Regions from separate parts of the Paenibacillus sp. ICGEB2008 genome, predicted to be linked through region 3. Evidence: predicted binding sites of a transcription regulator. Region 3 holds the regulator's gene; each other region holds the start of a gene.
The links. Region 3 encodes Rex, which represses fermentation and respiration genes when NADH is low (regulators of the CRP and FNR family bind a similar motif). Its sites were predicted from a motif close to TTGTGAAATATTTCACAA; they were not measured.

Region 1 (4,980 bases), 160 kb from region 3:
AAGCCATTTAAAGCTCTGATGGGCACCAGTTGTGATTTAAAATGGAGAGTTGCAGGAGAGCAGGAGATTATTTGGTCAGTAAATCCGTCACATCCCATTGCAGAAGGGATAGACGCCAAAATTCTCTTAGAGCATGAAGAGATGTATGGAGAGTTCTTTGATATTCCTGCGCCGGATGAACTGGTCTTTATCAGTAACTTTGAAGGCGGCGAAGTATTTAGAACTGGATGCACCTTCCATCGAGGCAGTGGTAAAATATTTTATTTCAGACCAGGGCATGAAACCTATCCAACTTATTACCAACCTGATATTTTGAAGGTCATTGCTAACAGCATCCGTTGGGCTTCTCCGACAAGTAATAAAAAACCAATATATGGTAGGAATGAACCAGTAAGGCCTCTTGGTGGAGTGTTGGTATAGTTACAATTATCACATTATGATAAATTCTATAAAGAACAGATTTACAGGCGGAACCTCTGGGATTCCGCCTTTTTGTATTTAACGAATTAGACATATACCTGCCGCATTGGTTTGTTGTATAATCAGTTTTGGTCATGGCAACTTTATCATCACAGGTAATTAAATTTAAGAAAGTGTTTTCTTTCGGGATAAAGTATGCTAAAATGATATATACTAACAAAAGGAAAGCTTTATCAAACCGAAATGCAAAAGAAGGTGAAAAATTTGGAGAGTCAACCGCAATTTACAAAAATGTGTCCGCGTTTTGAAACCGCCTTTTCATGTCTGGGTAAGCGCTGGAATGGATTGATTATTCAATCCATGATGAGCGGTCCCAAGCGGTTTAAGGATATTTCCAATCTGATTCCCACAATGAGTGACAAAATGTTATCAGAGCGGATGAAGGATCTGGAAAATGAAGGGATTCTTACACGCCATGTATATCCGGAAACTCCTGTCCGCATTGAATATGAGCTAACCACCAAAGGTCGTGCACTTCAGCCAGTTATGGAGCAGATTCAATTTTGGGCTGAGGAATGGATTAGATGATCACCAAACTCATTAAGTGTTTTTCATAGCAAAACAGCCTTTTCCTAGGAAAAAGGCTGTTTTTTTATTTTGTGATAGGCAGTACGGCTTAATAGCTTTTAGCACGGCCTGCTACTGAGAATACTCCGGCTGTTGTACGGCGGGGGACACGGGATTGAATATCCAGTGCGGCTGTACGAAATGTGCCTAAGCACGAGTGGCAAAGTCTTCCTGCATAAATGGGAGAACGGCAAGACTCGCAAGGATAATCAAGCTGACTGTATGTGGAGGGAAATTTGCCTGCTCTTACCCAATCTGTGAGCAAATCCATAGGTGTGCCAGTCACATCACTGAGTTGGCGGGTATGAGTAGAAGGATGCCTCCATAGATAGTTAGAACAGCGGTCAAAGAATATATTTTCTTCTTGAATACAAGTGCTACACAGGTTTCTAAGATTTTGACGGAAAATGGAACCGCATTTTGGGCAATTCGAAGTATGTATCTCCATAGAAACCAGTCCTTTGTATCGGAATATAGTAGTATTTTAAAATTTATTAGTTACATATTACTATGACTTTATACCTATATCAATCTTTATTTAAAGAAATTGCTGATCTTTGAGTATATGCTGGCATCGAGATTGACATTACTCTATTACTTATGTAGTATAACTTACATAAAGTTACTATATGAATAAAATAAACTGTATGCGATAAGGAGATTTTAATGATACCATCTTTATTTTTAGCCCACGGATCACCTATGCTTGCTATTGAACAGACGGACTATACTGCATTTTTAGAGCAGTTGGGGAAAAGCGTTCACCCTAAGGCGATTGTTATCTTTACAGCTCACTGGGAGACACAAATGTTAACGCTTAGTTCAATGGATGACATATACGATACAATTTATGATTTTGGAGGTTTCCCACCGGAACTGTACGAAGTGAAATATCCAGCACATGGTTCTGTTGAACTAGCTAATAAGTTGAAAAAGTTATATGAACAAAACGGCATCGAGGTACAAACTGATCATGTGAGAGGACTGGATCATGGTTCCTGGACATTGTTGCATCGTATGTATCCTGAGGCAGACATTCCGGTAGTTCAGATTTCCGTAAATCCGTACCTCTCGCCCAAAGTACAATTTGCCATTGGTGAAGTGCTGCGTGAGTTGGGAGAACAAGATATTCTGGTCATTGGCAGTGGCGTGACTGTCCATAATCTGCGTATTGTCAAATGGGGAGAAACGAAAACGGAACGTTGGGCAATTGATTTTGATGACTGGATTATCGAAAAAGTGCAAAGCGGAGATATAGAAGCTTTAGATCACTATGAAAGCGAAGCGCCGTATGCTCGTCAGGCTGTACCTAGAGCAGAACACTTTGTACCGTTGTTTATTGCAATGGGTAGTGGCGACCCTGCAAACAAAGCTAAGGTCATCCATAGAAGCTATGAGATGGGAAATTTAAGTTATCTATGTTTGCAGTTTTAAAGTGGGTAGGCAGAAGAAGGTCGAGTTATGTGCTTTGTTACTGTCCCGTCCGTTCTCTAAAAAATGGGGAGTGGAATAAAATTAGGGAGTGTTATAAGCTAATAATGGCTTACAGCACTCCCTTTTACATTAAAAAAAATTTATTATATCCGGCAAATCTCACGTGGGCACAATTCACAATGACATACACCTTGCAGCATTTCCAAATCCTTGACAACAATCATACCATTATCGTATTCGACTGCATTTTTCTTACGCAGATCACTGAGCATCCGATTTACACTTTCCCGGGTAGCACCGATCATATTTGATAAGTCAGTATGAGTAATCTTTTTATGAATCAGAATATAGTCGCCGTGAGGCTCACCATAGGTGTTGCATAGTCGGATGAGTGTGGAACATAGAGCGCCAGGCTTGCCGTACATCATCAAATCGCGGAACTTGGTCTGGGTAATGCGGTGATGCGATCCCATCCATTTCATAAAGTCAATCGCAAAATCACAATGCTGACAAATAAGCAACTCCAAATCTGTATGATCGATTACGCCAATATCACTGTCCTCCAGAACCTCAGCAGAAAAGGAATGCTTAGTGCCGAAGAAAGGATCAGCTTGACCAACAAGATCGCCGCTTTGATACATATATAGAATAAGTTCCTTACCCTCATCCGTTGTTTTGGTCACTTTTACGCGTCCGCGCTTAATATAAAACAGCTTATCCGCTGTATCTCCTTCCCAGAACAGATGCGAACTTTCTGGCATGACTCGATCTTTCATCATCACTTGCAGCCGGTTGAAGCTGGCCTCCGAGAAGCAACAGGTGTTGCCGCGGGCTTCCATTACATTTGTAGGGTTTCTCATCGTCCATTTCCCCTTTGTATCCTATGTTATTTTATCTGCAACTTGATCAATTCAAATTCATTATATACCTGTGCAATGCGTTTTTGGGGCAAGATGAGGGGGTAAAAGTGGCAGAATTCCAAACTTTGTGATTTAATTCACTTCATAAAATAAAATTTTAAATAGATTGTGAAAAAAATCACAAAATATCTTAGAAAGCTGTGTTACGATCAGTGCGTGAACAAGAGATAGTACACGAGATAACAGGAGGATGAGGGAAATGGCTGTTAAAAACGAGGTTATCCAAAAAGAGCAAAGCGCAGAGCAGTATATTCAAACGCTGATTGACCGGGCGAACCGGGCACAGCAAGCTTTCATGAGTATGAATCAGGAACAGATTGACGAAATCGTACAAGCTATGGCACTCGCAGGGATGGATAAGCACATGCACCTCGCGAAGTTGGCTGTTGAAGAAACAGGACGTGGTGTGTACGAGGACAAAATCACCAAAAACATGTTTGCAACAGAATATGTCTACCATAGCATCAAAAATGAGAAAACCGTCGGTGTCATTGAAGACAATGACTTTGATAGTTTTCAAAAGATAGCTGAACCAGTCGGTATTATCATGGGGATTACTCCAGTAACAAACCCAACTTCGACTACGATGTTCAAAGCGTTAATTGCCATTAAAACACGTAACCCAATCATTTTCGGCTTCCATCCATCTGCTCAATCGTGTAGTGCGGAAGCAGCCCGCGTCTTGCTTGAAGCAGCTGTTAAACATGGTGCTCCAGCGGATTGTATTCAATGGATTGAAGCACCTTCGATGGATAAAACAAATGTACTGATGAACCACTCTGATGTAGCGTTGATTTTGGCAACTGGTGGATCAGGCATGGTTAAGGCAGCTTATAGCTGTGGTAAACCTGCACTTGGCGTAGGTCCTGGTAACGTACCTTGCTTTATTGAGAAAACAGCCGATATCAAACAGGCCGTGAACGACCTTATCCTTTCTAAATCTTTTGATAACGGTATGATTTGTGCTTCGGAACAAGCTGTAATTATTGAAGAGCCTATCTTCGAGCAAGTGAAGAAATTAATGATTGCTAATGGTTGCTACTTTGTAAATAAAGAAGAGGCAGCTAAGCTCACTCAAGGAGCTATGAATGTAGAAAAATGTGCAGTGAACCCGGCCATTGTCGGCCAGTCTGCTGTAAAAATTGCTGAAATGAGCGGTATTACAGTACCGGCAGGAACCAAAATTTTGGTCGCTGAAATTGAAGGAGTAGGAACCAAATTCCCATTATCTGCGGAAAAATTGAGTCCGGTATTGGCTTGCTACAAAGTAAAAAATGCAGAGCAAGGTATCCAACGTGCTGCTGAAGTCGTAGAGTTCGGCGGTATGGGTCACTCGTCAGCAATCCATTCGCAAGATGAGGATGTTATTGCTCGCTTCGCAGACCGTTTGCAAACAGGACGTATCATTGTAAATGCACCTTCCACACATGGCGCAATCGGTGATATTTACAACACCAACCTTCCTTCGTTGACACTTGGTTGCGGTTCGTACGGTCGTAACTCGACTTCGTCGAACGTATCTGCAGTTAACTTGATTAATGTGAAAAGGGTGGCGAAACGGACGGTGAATATGCAATGG
Region 2 (4,980 bases), 150 kb from region 3:
GAGCGCGGTACTGAAATGATGAGACGTTTCCAACCGGATTGCATCATCGCACTCGGCGGCGGTTCGCCAATGGATGCTGCTAAAGGCATGTGGATGTTCTATGAATATCCGGATACTGATTTCAATAACTTAAAACAAAAATTCATGGATATCCGTAAACGGATTTACAAGTACCCACGTCTGGGTCAAAAAGCACAATTTGTGGCTATCCCTACAACTTCGGGTACAGGTTCGGAAGTTACATCGTTTGCAGTTATTACGGACAAAAACCTGGGCAACACGAAGTACCCGCTGGCTGACTATGAGTTGACTCCTGATGTGGCAATTATTGACCCTGTGTTTGTATATTCGCTGCCTAAAACTGCTGTAGCCGATACAGGTATGGACGTTCTGACCCATGCTATCGAGGCTTATGTGTCTGTAATGGCCAATGATTACACAGATGGTCTGGCAATTAAAGCTATTCAACTGGTATTCCAATACCTGGAGCAATCGGCTCTGACTGCTGATAAGCTGGCTCGCGAAAAAATGCATAATGCTTCTACACTTGCAGGTATGGCGTTTGCTAATGCATTCTTAGGTATTAACCATAGTCTTGCACATAAATGGGGCGGACAATACCATACAGCGCATGGCCGCACGAATGCTATCTTGCTGCCGCACGTTATTCGCTACAATGCGAAAAAACCGACAAAATTTGCATCATTCCCTAAATATTCGCACTTTGTTGCAGATGAGCGCTATGCAGAAATCGCACGCATACTGGGACTGCCTGCACGTACCACTGAAGAAGGGGTTAACAGCTTAATTGACGCGATCCGTAAGTTGAACAAAACACTCGGTATCGAGGAATCGTTCCAACAACTTGGTTTCGATCCAAAAGACTTTGAATCACGTGTAGATTATTTGGCTGACCGCGCTTTTGAGGATCAATGTACAACTGCAAATCCAAAGCTGCCGCTGGTTACTGAATTGGCTGATGTATACCGTAATGCCTTCTACGGACGCTTTGATCAATAATATAATAGTATGAAGAGGCTTGTAACTAAGCATTTTCCTATACAATACCAATGCAGGCTCTCTATATAGAGGGCCTCTTGGTTTGGGAAGGGAGGTGAACGGCAAGGCTAGAGGTATACGCGTGAAGCTAGGGAAAATAAAGTGACAAAAATCACTCATATTGTGATTTTTGTCACATACTACACTCTATCATTATTCTACAATAAGAGTGTAAGAAAGGTCCCGACACTGAGCGTAAGGCATCGGTGAAAAGGCCGGGCTCAAGAAATAGTTTAAACGTGAAAAAAATCACAAGTCCGGAAGACCAAACAATTTGGAGGGATTTACATGTCGGTGATTGAGAGAGAATTACAAGAGCAACAATCTGGCTGGAGAGGTTTTAAAAAAGGAAAATGGACTAAAGAAGTTAACGTCAACGATTTTATTGAAACAAATATCTCACCTTATGTTGGCAATGAAGAATTTTTGGTTGGTCCTACCGCCAATACAACTGCATTGTGGGAAATTGTATCTGATCTTACTAAAAAAGAGTTGGCAAACGGCGGCGTTCTTGATGTAGACGTAAATACGCCATCCACCATTATTTCACATAAACCAGGCTATTTGGACAAGGACAAAGAACAAGTTGTCGGCGTACAAACAGATGCTCCATTCAAACGTTCTTTGCAGCCGTTTGGTGGAATTCGAATGATGATCGATGCTTGTAAAGCCTATGGTTTTGAAGTGCCACAAAGCATTGTTGACATTTTCACTCATATCCGTAAAACACACAACCAAGGTGTATTTGATGCTTATACAGATGAAATGAGAGCAGCTCGTAAAGCTGGGATCATTACTGGTCTGCCAGATGCATACGGTCGTGGTCGTATAATCGGTGACTATCGTCGCGTAGCTCTGTATGGTGCAGACTTCTTGATCCAAGATAAAAAACTTCAATTGAAAAGCCTTGAAGTTGATTCCATGGAAGAAGACGTAATCCGTCTGCGTGAAGAAATTTCTGAACAAATTCGTGCTTTGAATGAATTGAAACAAATGGCTGCTGAGCACGGTTTTGATATTTCTAAACCAGCTAACAATGCAAAAGAAGCTTTCCAATGGGTATATTTTGGATATCTTGCAGCGATTAAAGAACAAAATGGTGCAGCAATGTCCTTGGGACGTGTATCTTCATTCCTTGATATTTATACTCAACGTGACCTTGAGGAAGGTGCGATGAACGAAGAACAAGCTCAGGAACTGGTCGATCATTTTGTTATGAAACTGCGTATTGTTAAGTTCCTGCGTACACCTGACTACAACGAACTGTTCAGTGGTGACCCAACTTGGGTAACAGAATCCATTGGTGGTATGTCTGTCACTGGAGAAACTCGTGTTACCAAAAACAGCTTCCGCTTCTTGCACACACTGTACAACTTAGGACCTGCTCCAGAACCTAACTTGACTGTACTGTGGTCAGAAAAACTGCCTGAGGGCTTTAAAAAATATTGTGCAAAAGTTTCTATTGAAACTAGCTCCATTCAATATGAAAATGACGATTTGATGCGTCCAATCTACGGCGATGATTATGGTATTGCTTGTTGTGTATCCGCTATGAGAATCGGTAAACAAATGCAATTCTTTGGCGCTCGTGCCAACTTGGCAAAAGCTCTACTGTATGCCATTAACGGCGGTAAGGATGAAAAATCCGGCGTTCAAGTAGGACCTGAATTCCCAGCTATTACAAGCGAAGTGCTGGATTACGAAGAAGTGTTAAGCCGTTTCAAACCTATGATGGAATGGCTGGCAAAACTGTACATGAACACTTTGAATGTTATTCACTATATGCATGATAAATATAGCTACGAACGCATTGAAATGGCGTTGCATGACCGTGATATTCTTCGTACCATGGCTTGTGGTATTGCGGGTCTGTCAGTTGCTACCGACTCCTTGAGCGCCATTAAATATGCAAAAGTTAAACCAATTCGCAACGAAAAAGGAATTGCTGTTGACTTTGAAATCGAAGGCGAATATCCTTGCTACGGTAACAATGATGACCGCGTAGATACTATCGCTGTAGAACTGGTAGAAAGCTTCATGAGCATGATCCGCAAACATAAAGCTTATCGTAATGCGGTTCCTACTCAATCTGTACTGACCATTACTTCCAACGTGGTATACGGTAAGAAAACAGGTACAACACCTGATGGACGTAAAGCAGGCGAACCGTTCGCACCAGGTGCAAACCCAATGCATGGTCGTGATAAAAAAGGCGCTCTGGCATCTCTGAGTTCCGTAGCCAAATTGCCTTATGAACACAGCTTAGATGGTATCTCGAATACCTTCTCCATCGTGCCTAAAGCACTGGGTAAAGAAGAAGAAACACGCAAAACAAACCTTGTTTCGATGATGGATGGCTACTTTGGAAGCCACGCACATCATCTGAATGTCAATGTGTTTGCTCGTGAACAACTGTTGGATGCAATGGAACACCCAGAAAACTATCCACAACTTACGATTCGTGTTTCCGGTTATGCTGTTAACTTTATCAAGCTGACTCGTGAGCAACAATTGGATGTTATTAACCGTACTTTCCACGGTACAATGTAAATAAGTTTTACGTATCATATAATACACTGACGCACGCATAGCGGATGCGGGAAGGATGATGCAACATGTTGAAAGGTCACATACACTCATTGGAAACCTTCGGGACCGTAGATGGTCCCGGCATCCGCTTCGTGCTCTTTATGCAAGGATGCTTGTTGAAATGTCAATATTGCCATAATCCGGACACTTGGGCCTTAAATGAAGGTAATCCGATGACGTTAGAAGAAGTATTGGCTGAGATTGAACCATATTTAGCCTATTACCGTTCTTCGGGAGGCGGATTAACAGTTTCCGGTGGAGAACCGACATTACAAGCTCATTTTGTAGCAGAGTTGTTCAAAGAAGTGAAACGTCGCTGGAATTTGCACACGACATTGGACAGTAACGGCTTTAATGATGCAGGTCGTATCCATGATCTACTGGACGTAACGGATTTGGTACTACTAGATATTAAACACATTGATAACGACAAGCATATTAAGCTTACAGGCAAATCCAACGATCGTATGCTAAGTACGGCCCGCTGGTTGTCTGAGCAAGGGCGAAAAATGTGGATTAGACACGTATTTGTACCGGGTATCCATGACGACGAGCAAGATCTACTCAATTTGGGACGGTTCATTGGAACGTTGAACGGAGTCGAGAAATTCGAAATTTTACCTTACCATCAAATGGGTGTTTACAAATGGGAAATGCTCGGTAAGGCATATCCGCTGGAGGGAGTTCCGTCTCCTACAGATGAAGAAGTTCAACGTGCTTACCGGCTCATTGAAGAGGGTCGTCTGGAGACTGCAGGAACGGATACTGCTTGTCATCCATCATAATGTTGTAGTAAGTTTTGCAAAGCAAAAAATGAGTATACAGCGTGCACCAGTATTAAACGGTGCACGCTGTTTTAATTTGTCTTGAAATATTTAAGATAAAAAACTTTTTTAGGCTGCGACTTGAATCGGCTTGTTCTTGCTCTGCTCACTTCTTAGTTTTCAGAAAAACGTTTCATTGTTATCTAAGTTCTTGTATTTAAAGGTAATTTTCAGTACCTGATTAACGTTGATAGATACAATGAAAATTTACTAAAATATGTACTTAGATTTCACAGCACGAACTTTCGGTCGAAGTATATACAGTAAATAAATATAAAATTTATGCTACTGAAACTGAAGAGAATCATAATAGTCTTGTTTTATTGAAATTTTCAATATTTTATGAATTTTTTATTATAAAACAACAATATATATAATAATAAGGAAAAAAATGTTTACTTTTTCACCTAATTATTGTACTATGAATTTGTAAATTATAATAAAAGAAAAGGAGACAAGAAACATGGTAAAATCTAAGCTGCTAGGTTTAACTGCTCTCTCAGCTCTC
Region 3 (4,980 bases):
AGATCTGTACGCGGCAAGAAATGGGCCTGATCCAGATCTAGCGCGATAAAGTCAGCCTTATTGCCTGCCGCCAGCGCTCCTACCTCTTTTAAACCAATCGACTTTGCACCATACTCTGTTGCCAGACGTAGTGCTTCATTTGCAGGAACTGCCGTTGGGTCGCCAGATACTCCCTTGTGAATGAGTGCCGCCAGACGCATTTCCTCGAACATATCCAAGTTATTATTGCTGGCAGGACCATCTGTTCCAAGTGAAACAGTAACTCCTGCACGCAGCAATTCAGGCACTCTAGCTACACCACTTGCCAGCTTCAAGTTGCTGCCTGGATTATGCGATACCGCCACACCCCGTTCCGCCAATAAAGCTATTTCTTCGTCGTTCAAGTGAACGCCGTGGGCAACAAGTGAAGGACGGGAGAAAAAGCCAAGCTTATCTAAGTGTGCAACTGGACGCAAGCCGTAGTCGCGTACGTTTTGTTCAACTTCGGCGATCGTCTCGGACATGTGCGTATGCAATGGTAAATCGAGATCATGTGCTGCTTGAACAAATTTCTCAATAAACGCAGGCGGGCATGTGTATGGGGCATGAGGAGACATCATTGTTGTGATACGTCCGTCTGCTTTTCCATGCCAGTTACGCGCAAAAGTCACGGCCTCAGCTAGCTTAATCCGCTGTTCTTCTTCTGAACAGAGTCCAATGGCTCCACGCATCAAGCTTGCACGAATGCCCGACTCTTCAGCTACACGAGCCACCTCATCCATATGATCGTACATATCCAGGAAAGTCGTGGTTCCACCTTTCAGCATTTCCAGCACTGACAAAGAAGTTCCCCAGTACACATCCGTAGATGTAAACTTGGCTTCCATAGGCCACATTTTTTCCTGAAGCCACACTTGAAGTGCCAAATCATCTCCATACCCTCGCAGCAGAGACATCGCCGCATGACCATGAGTATTGATCAGACCAGGTAAAAACAATAACCCCTTGCCGTCGATTGCTTCTGTCTCTTCCTCACCCGCAGGCAAAGTCTCGCCAATGTAAGTAATACGGCTATCCTCCACAATCATAAAACCATGGATTACCCCAGCCTCGGGTCCATTCACGGCAAACGAGCCGTTTTTAATCATCCATTTATTCACTGTCATATTGTGCTTCTTCCTTTCCGTCCTCCAGATAATAAGCGAGGCTAAGCAAATCAGTTGTAAAGTCTGTGGCATGTATCCGAATGTTAGCCGGTGCCTTAAGAATGATAGGTGCAAAGTTCAAAATCGCTCCAATTCCACTCTCAATCAGCCTATCAGCTACGTGCTGTGCCTCAAAATCAGGTACAGTAATAATCCCGATTCGTATATTTTTTTCTTTCACAGTCGCTTCCAGTTCATCCATCGGCTGTACGACCAAAGTATTGATTCTGGTCCCAACCTTATCCGGGAACGCATCAAAAACCGCCACAATCTTCATATTGTCTTTTAAATAAGCATTATAGTTCGATAGGGCTTGACCCAGATTACCCGCTCCGACCAATACTACATTAATTTGCTGGTCGATTTTCAGGATATGGCGTATTTTCTCAATTAGATAAGAAACATCGTAACCGATGCCCTTCCGACCAAAATCGCCAAAATAGGCAAGATCTTTACGAATTTGGGCCGGATTCAAATCTAACCTCTGTCCCAGCTCTTGAGAAGAGACCGTAGCCACCTCCCGTTTGTGCAGTGCATTCAGATAACGTAAATATACGGGTAATCTCCGTACGACAGCCTCTGAAATTTTATCTGATTTCATACTTGCTCCCCCTAATTGTAACGGACTTTAGGTGTCCGTCCGTTGTGCCTCTGTCTCCGGGGCGGATTGGAGCCATTCGGCGATGCGGGGCACCATTTGCTCCGATGGCATATGCTCCATTTTTGGTCCCGGTAACGAGTACAAAAAGTGCTTTCCGTAATAGGATTCGATCACACGCGTATCGTAAACGATAACGACTCCGTGGTCGCTCGCTGTACGTACCAATCGCCCAAATCCCTGTTTGAAGCGAATAACTGCTTGTGGTACAGACAGCTTCATAAATGGATTCTTCTTCTGCTGCTGGAGCAGCTCGCTTTTTGCCTCCAGTAACGGGTGATTGGGCGGTTGAAACGGCAAGCGAACGATGGCCAGACAAGTCAAAGCCTTCCCTGGAATATCGACGCCTTCCCAGAAGCTGCTGGTTCCCAGCAATACAGAAGCCTTGGCTTCCTGAAAACGACGGGTTAGCTTGCTCCGACTCCCACTGTCTACACCTTGTCCTAACACGGTAATATCGCTGGATGCTAACGCCTCTTTGAGTGGCTCATACACTTGCCGGAGCATCCGATAGGAAGTAAACAGAACGAGCATTCTCCCCCGCGTCGCTTGGGCAGTCGCTCCTAGAGAGCTAACAAGCATCTCTACAAAATGTGCATCCCCTACACTGCCCTTCACACTCGGAAAGTCTCGCGGAATGACTAGCAACACCTGATCCCTGTAATTAAAAGGTGATGGGAGCTGTGACGTCATTAATCGTCCTTGATCCGCGGCCTCCTGCAAGCCGAGTTGATCGGTCATGTACTGAAACGACTTATCTACCGATAAAGTAGCAGATGTCAGGATAATACTTCTTTTTTTTGTCAAAAAACATTTCTTTCAACTGGCGGCTCACATCGACGGGCACTGCATAAAATTGCAATGATTTACTACGGAATTGCCCACTCGCTTCGAGCCAATATACGGTTGTTTCATCATCGAGTCGTATAAAGAAGCGTAAATTTTCCCTAATCCCCGCCAAATCCTTAAGCAGACCCGTGATATCTGTAATGAGACTATCCGCCGCATAATCGTCGTGTTCTTCCTTGACATCCAGCATCAGCTTGTCGCCCTTGCGCAAAATTTCACTCAACGTTACATAAAGCTGATTTTCCAACGCCGCCGCTTGATCCCACTTTGCAGGCTTGGCCGACGGTTTGAGACGCGAAGAAAATTGTCCTGTTTCACCCGGTGTGGCATCAGACCGCTCTGGCAACATGCCAAACAGCTTATCGCTTAGCAGATCCCAAGTTTCCTTAACCTCTAACACGAGTGGGTACAGCTGATCAATGGTCGAGGCCCATTCCGTCGACTTCTCATGCCCAGACTTTGCCAACTGCTGACGTAGCGAAGGCAATTGTCCGTTCTTACTGTCCTTGAACAATCGAGTCAGCGTATGCACGAGTGTGAAATATTTCATATGCATGCCCAGGTGCTTACCGGCTACTTCCTCTAGATGATGTGCTTCATCAATTACCAGATGTTCATAGCTGGGCAATAGCTGGTGACTTGCTTTGACGTCGGTGAACAGCTTGGAGTGATTCGTTATAACCACATCCGCTGTTCCTGCTTCATGACGTGCACGATGATAGTAGCATTTGCGGAACCATGGGCAAGAACGACCAAGACAGGACTCGGAATCACTAGCTACTGTTTCCCAAAAATCCCCTCCACGGTTGCTCAGGTTCAGTTCCTCATCATCACCGGTTTCTGTCAGAGTCAGCCAGACAATCATTTGAGCCGCTGTAATCAAGTCTTCCTTTGGTGTCGCGAAGTCTCTTCTGTTTATTTTATGTTCAAACTTACGCAGACACAAATAATGCCCCCGACCCTTAAAAATGGCAGCCCGGAACGGGAACGGAATCACTTTTGTCAGCATCGGAATATCACGCTCTCGCAATTGCTCCTGCAGATTAATGGTATGCGTGCTTACTGTGACCCTCTGCCCATATTTTACACTGTGATACAGTGACGGAAGCAAATAGCCTAGGGACTTCCCTGTTCCTGTACCCGCCTCGATCAACAAATGCTTATCTTGACTCAGGGCTTGATTTACACCCTCAATCATTTGTGTTTGCGCCTCGCGCTCCTCATATTGGCTCAAGGATGAACGCAAATTGTCCCGCACATCATCCATATACTCCTCAAAGGAAACGCCTGAGAGTGGATTAGGATCATCTTCTCTACGTGGAGTAGCCAATTCGGTCCAATCTTCCACTTTAAGCGCAAGCTGACGAAAAAACTGATGTTTCTCCAAATCCTGAATAGGGTCTAGCTCTTTCTCTTCTCGTATGCCGTCAAGAAACCAACCCAGGTCACTGTCTTCCTCTGCGAACAAATCGCTGAGCCGCTGTATCGTTATCAGAGGTAATGCCTGAAGCTCACCCAGACACTTTAAAAACACCTCAGCCGTAGCCAACGCGTCGCTGTCTGCTTGATGAGGGCGGTCATGCGCCAGCCCAAACTCTGAGGAAACAAAACCTAGCTGATAAGAAGATAATGATGGAAACATAATTTTCAGAAAATCCATCGTATCCAAAATTCTACCGCTAAAGGGTAAATATCCACACCGGTCCAAAGCGCTTTGCAAAAAATTAAAATCAAACGCCACGTTATGACCGACGAGTACGACATCGTCCAGCATAGGCACGAGCTCCATCATCATTTCTTCGAGTGCAGGTGCATCCTTGACGTCATCGTCTGTAATTCCGGTCAATCCGGTGATAAAAGGTGGAATAGATCTGCCAGGGTTTACATAAGAGCCGTAAACACGGGAAATGCTGTTATCATGATCTATAATTGCAAGTCCGACTTGAATGATGTCATCCGCGGACTGGGTGCCTGTCGTTTCAAAATCCAATACCGCAAATTTCATTCGAGCTTAATCCTTTCTTATGACACATACAATAATAATAACTCTGTATAATAGCATAGCAGAAGATTGCCTGTTTGGAAATTAAGACAGCCAAAAAAGACGATGCACACGCCGCCTAAGGAGGTGGGCATGCATCGTCTTACTCGGTGTCTGACAACTACATCCAGGTCAACATGGAGCTGTCGTAGCGAAGCTTTTCGACACCGGACAAACAGGCTTGCATATTGTGCAGTGGCTCGGGCAACGTTGGATCGAACTGATGCGCGAGAGCAAAATATTTTTGC

Region 1: the regulator Rex is predicted to act here: its motif matches at 3,508-3,525, upstream of adhE (bifunctional acetaldehyde-CoA/alcohol dehydrogenase).
Region 2: the regulator Rex is predicted to act here: its motif matches at 1,297-1,314, upstream of pflB (formate C-acetyltransferase).

What each region holds. Positions count from the first base shown of each region.
Region 1 covers NZ_AMQU01000016.1:53,610-58,589, forward strand. The annotation lists gene C400_RS0115075 (ThuA domain-containing protein) at 1-420, shown strand, start outside; gene C400_RS0115080 (winged helix-turn-helix transcriptional regulator) at 664-1,008, shown strand; gene C400_RS0115085 (dioxygenase family protein) at 1,714-2,481, shown strand; gene C400_RS0115090 (Crp/Fnr family transcriptional regulator) at 2,625-3,341, opposite strand; gene adhE (bifunctional acetaldehyde-CoA/alcohol dehydrogenase) at 3,601-4,980, shown strand, end outside.
Region 2 covers NZ_AMQU01000016.1:58,803-63,782, forward strand. The annotation lists gene adhE (bifunctional acetaldehyde-CoA/alcohol dehydrogenase) at 1-1,020, shown strand, start outside; gene pflB (formate C-acetyltransferase) at 1,348-3,609, shown strand; gene pflA (pyruvate formate-lyase-activating protein) at 3,675-4,433, shown strand; gene C400_RS0115110 (hypothetical protein) at 4,936-4,980, shown strand, end outside.
Region 3 covers NZ_AMQU01000016.1:212,440-217,419, reverse strand. The annotation lists gene C400_RS0115935 (amidohydrolase) at 1-1,145, opposite strand, end outside; gene C400_RS0115930 (redox-sensing transcriptional repressor Rex) at 1,132-1,785, opposite strand; partial or broken gene dinG (ATP-dependent DNA helicase DinG) at 1,813-4,696, opposite strand; gene C400_RS0115920 (tetratricopeptide repeat protein) at 4,854-4,980, opposite strand, start outside.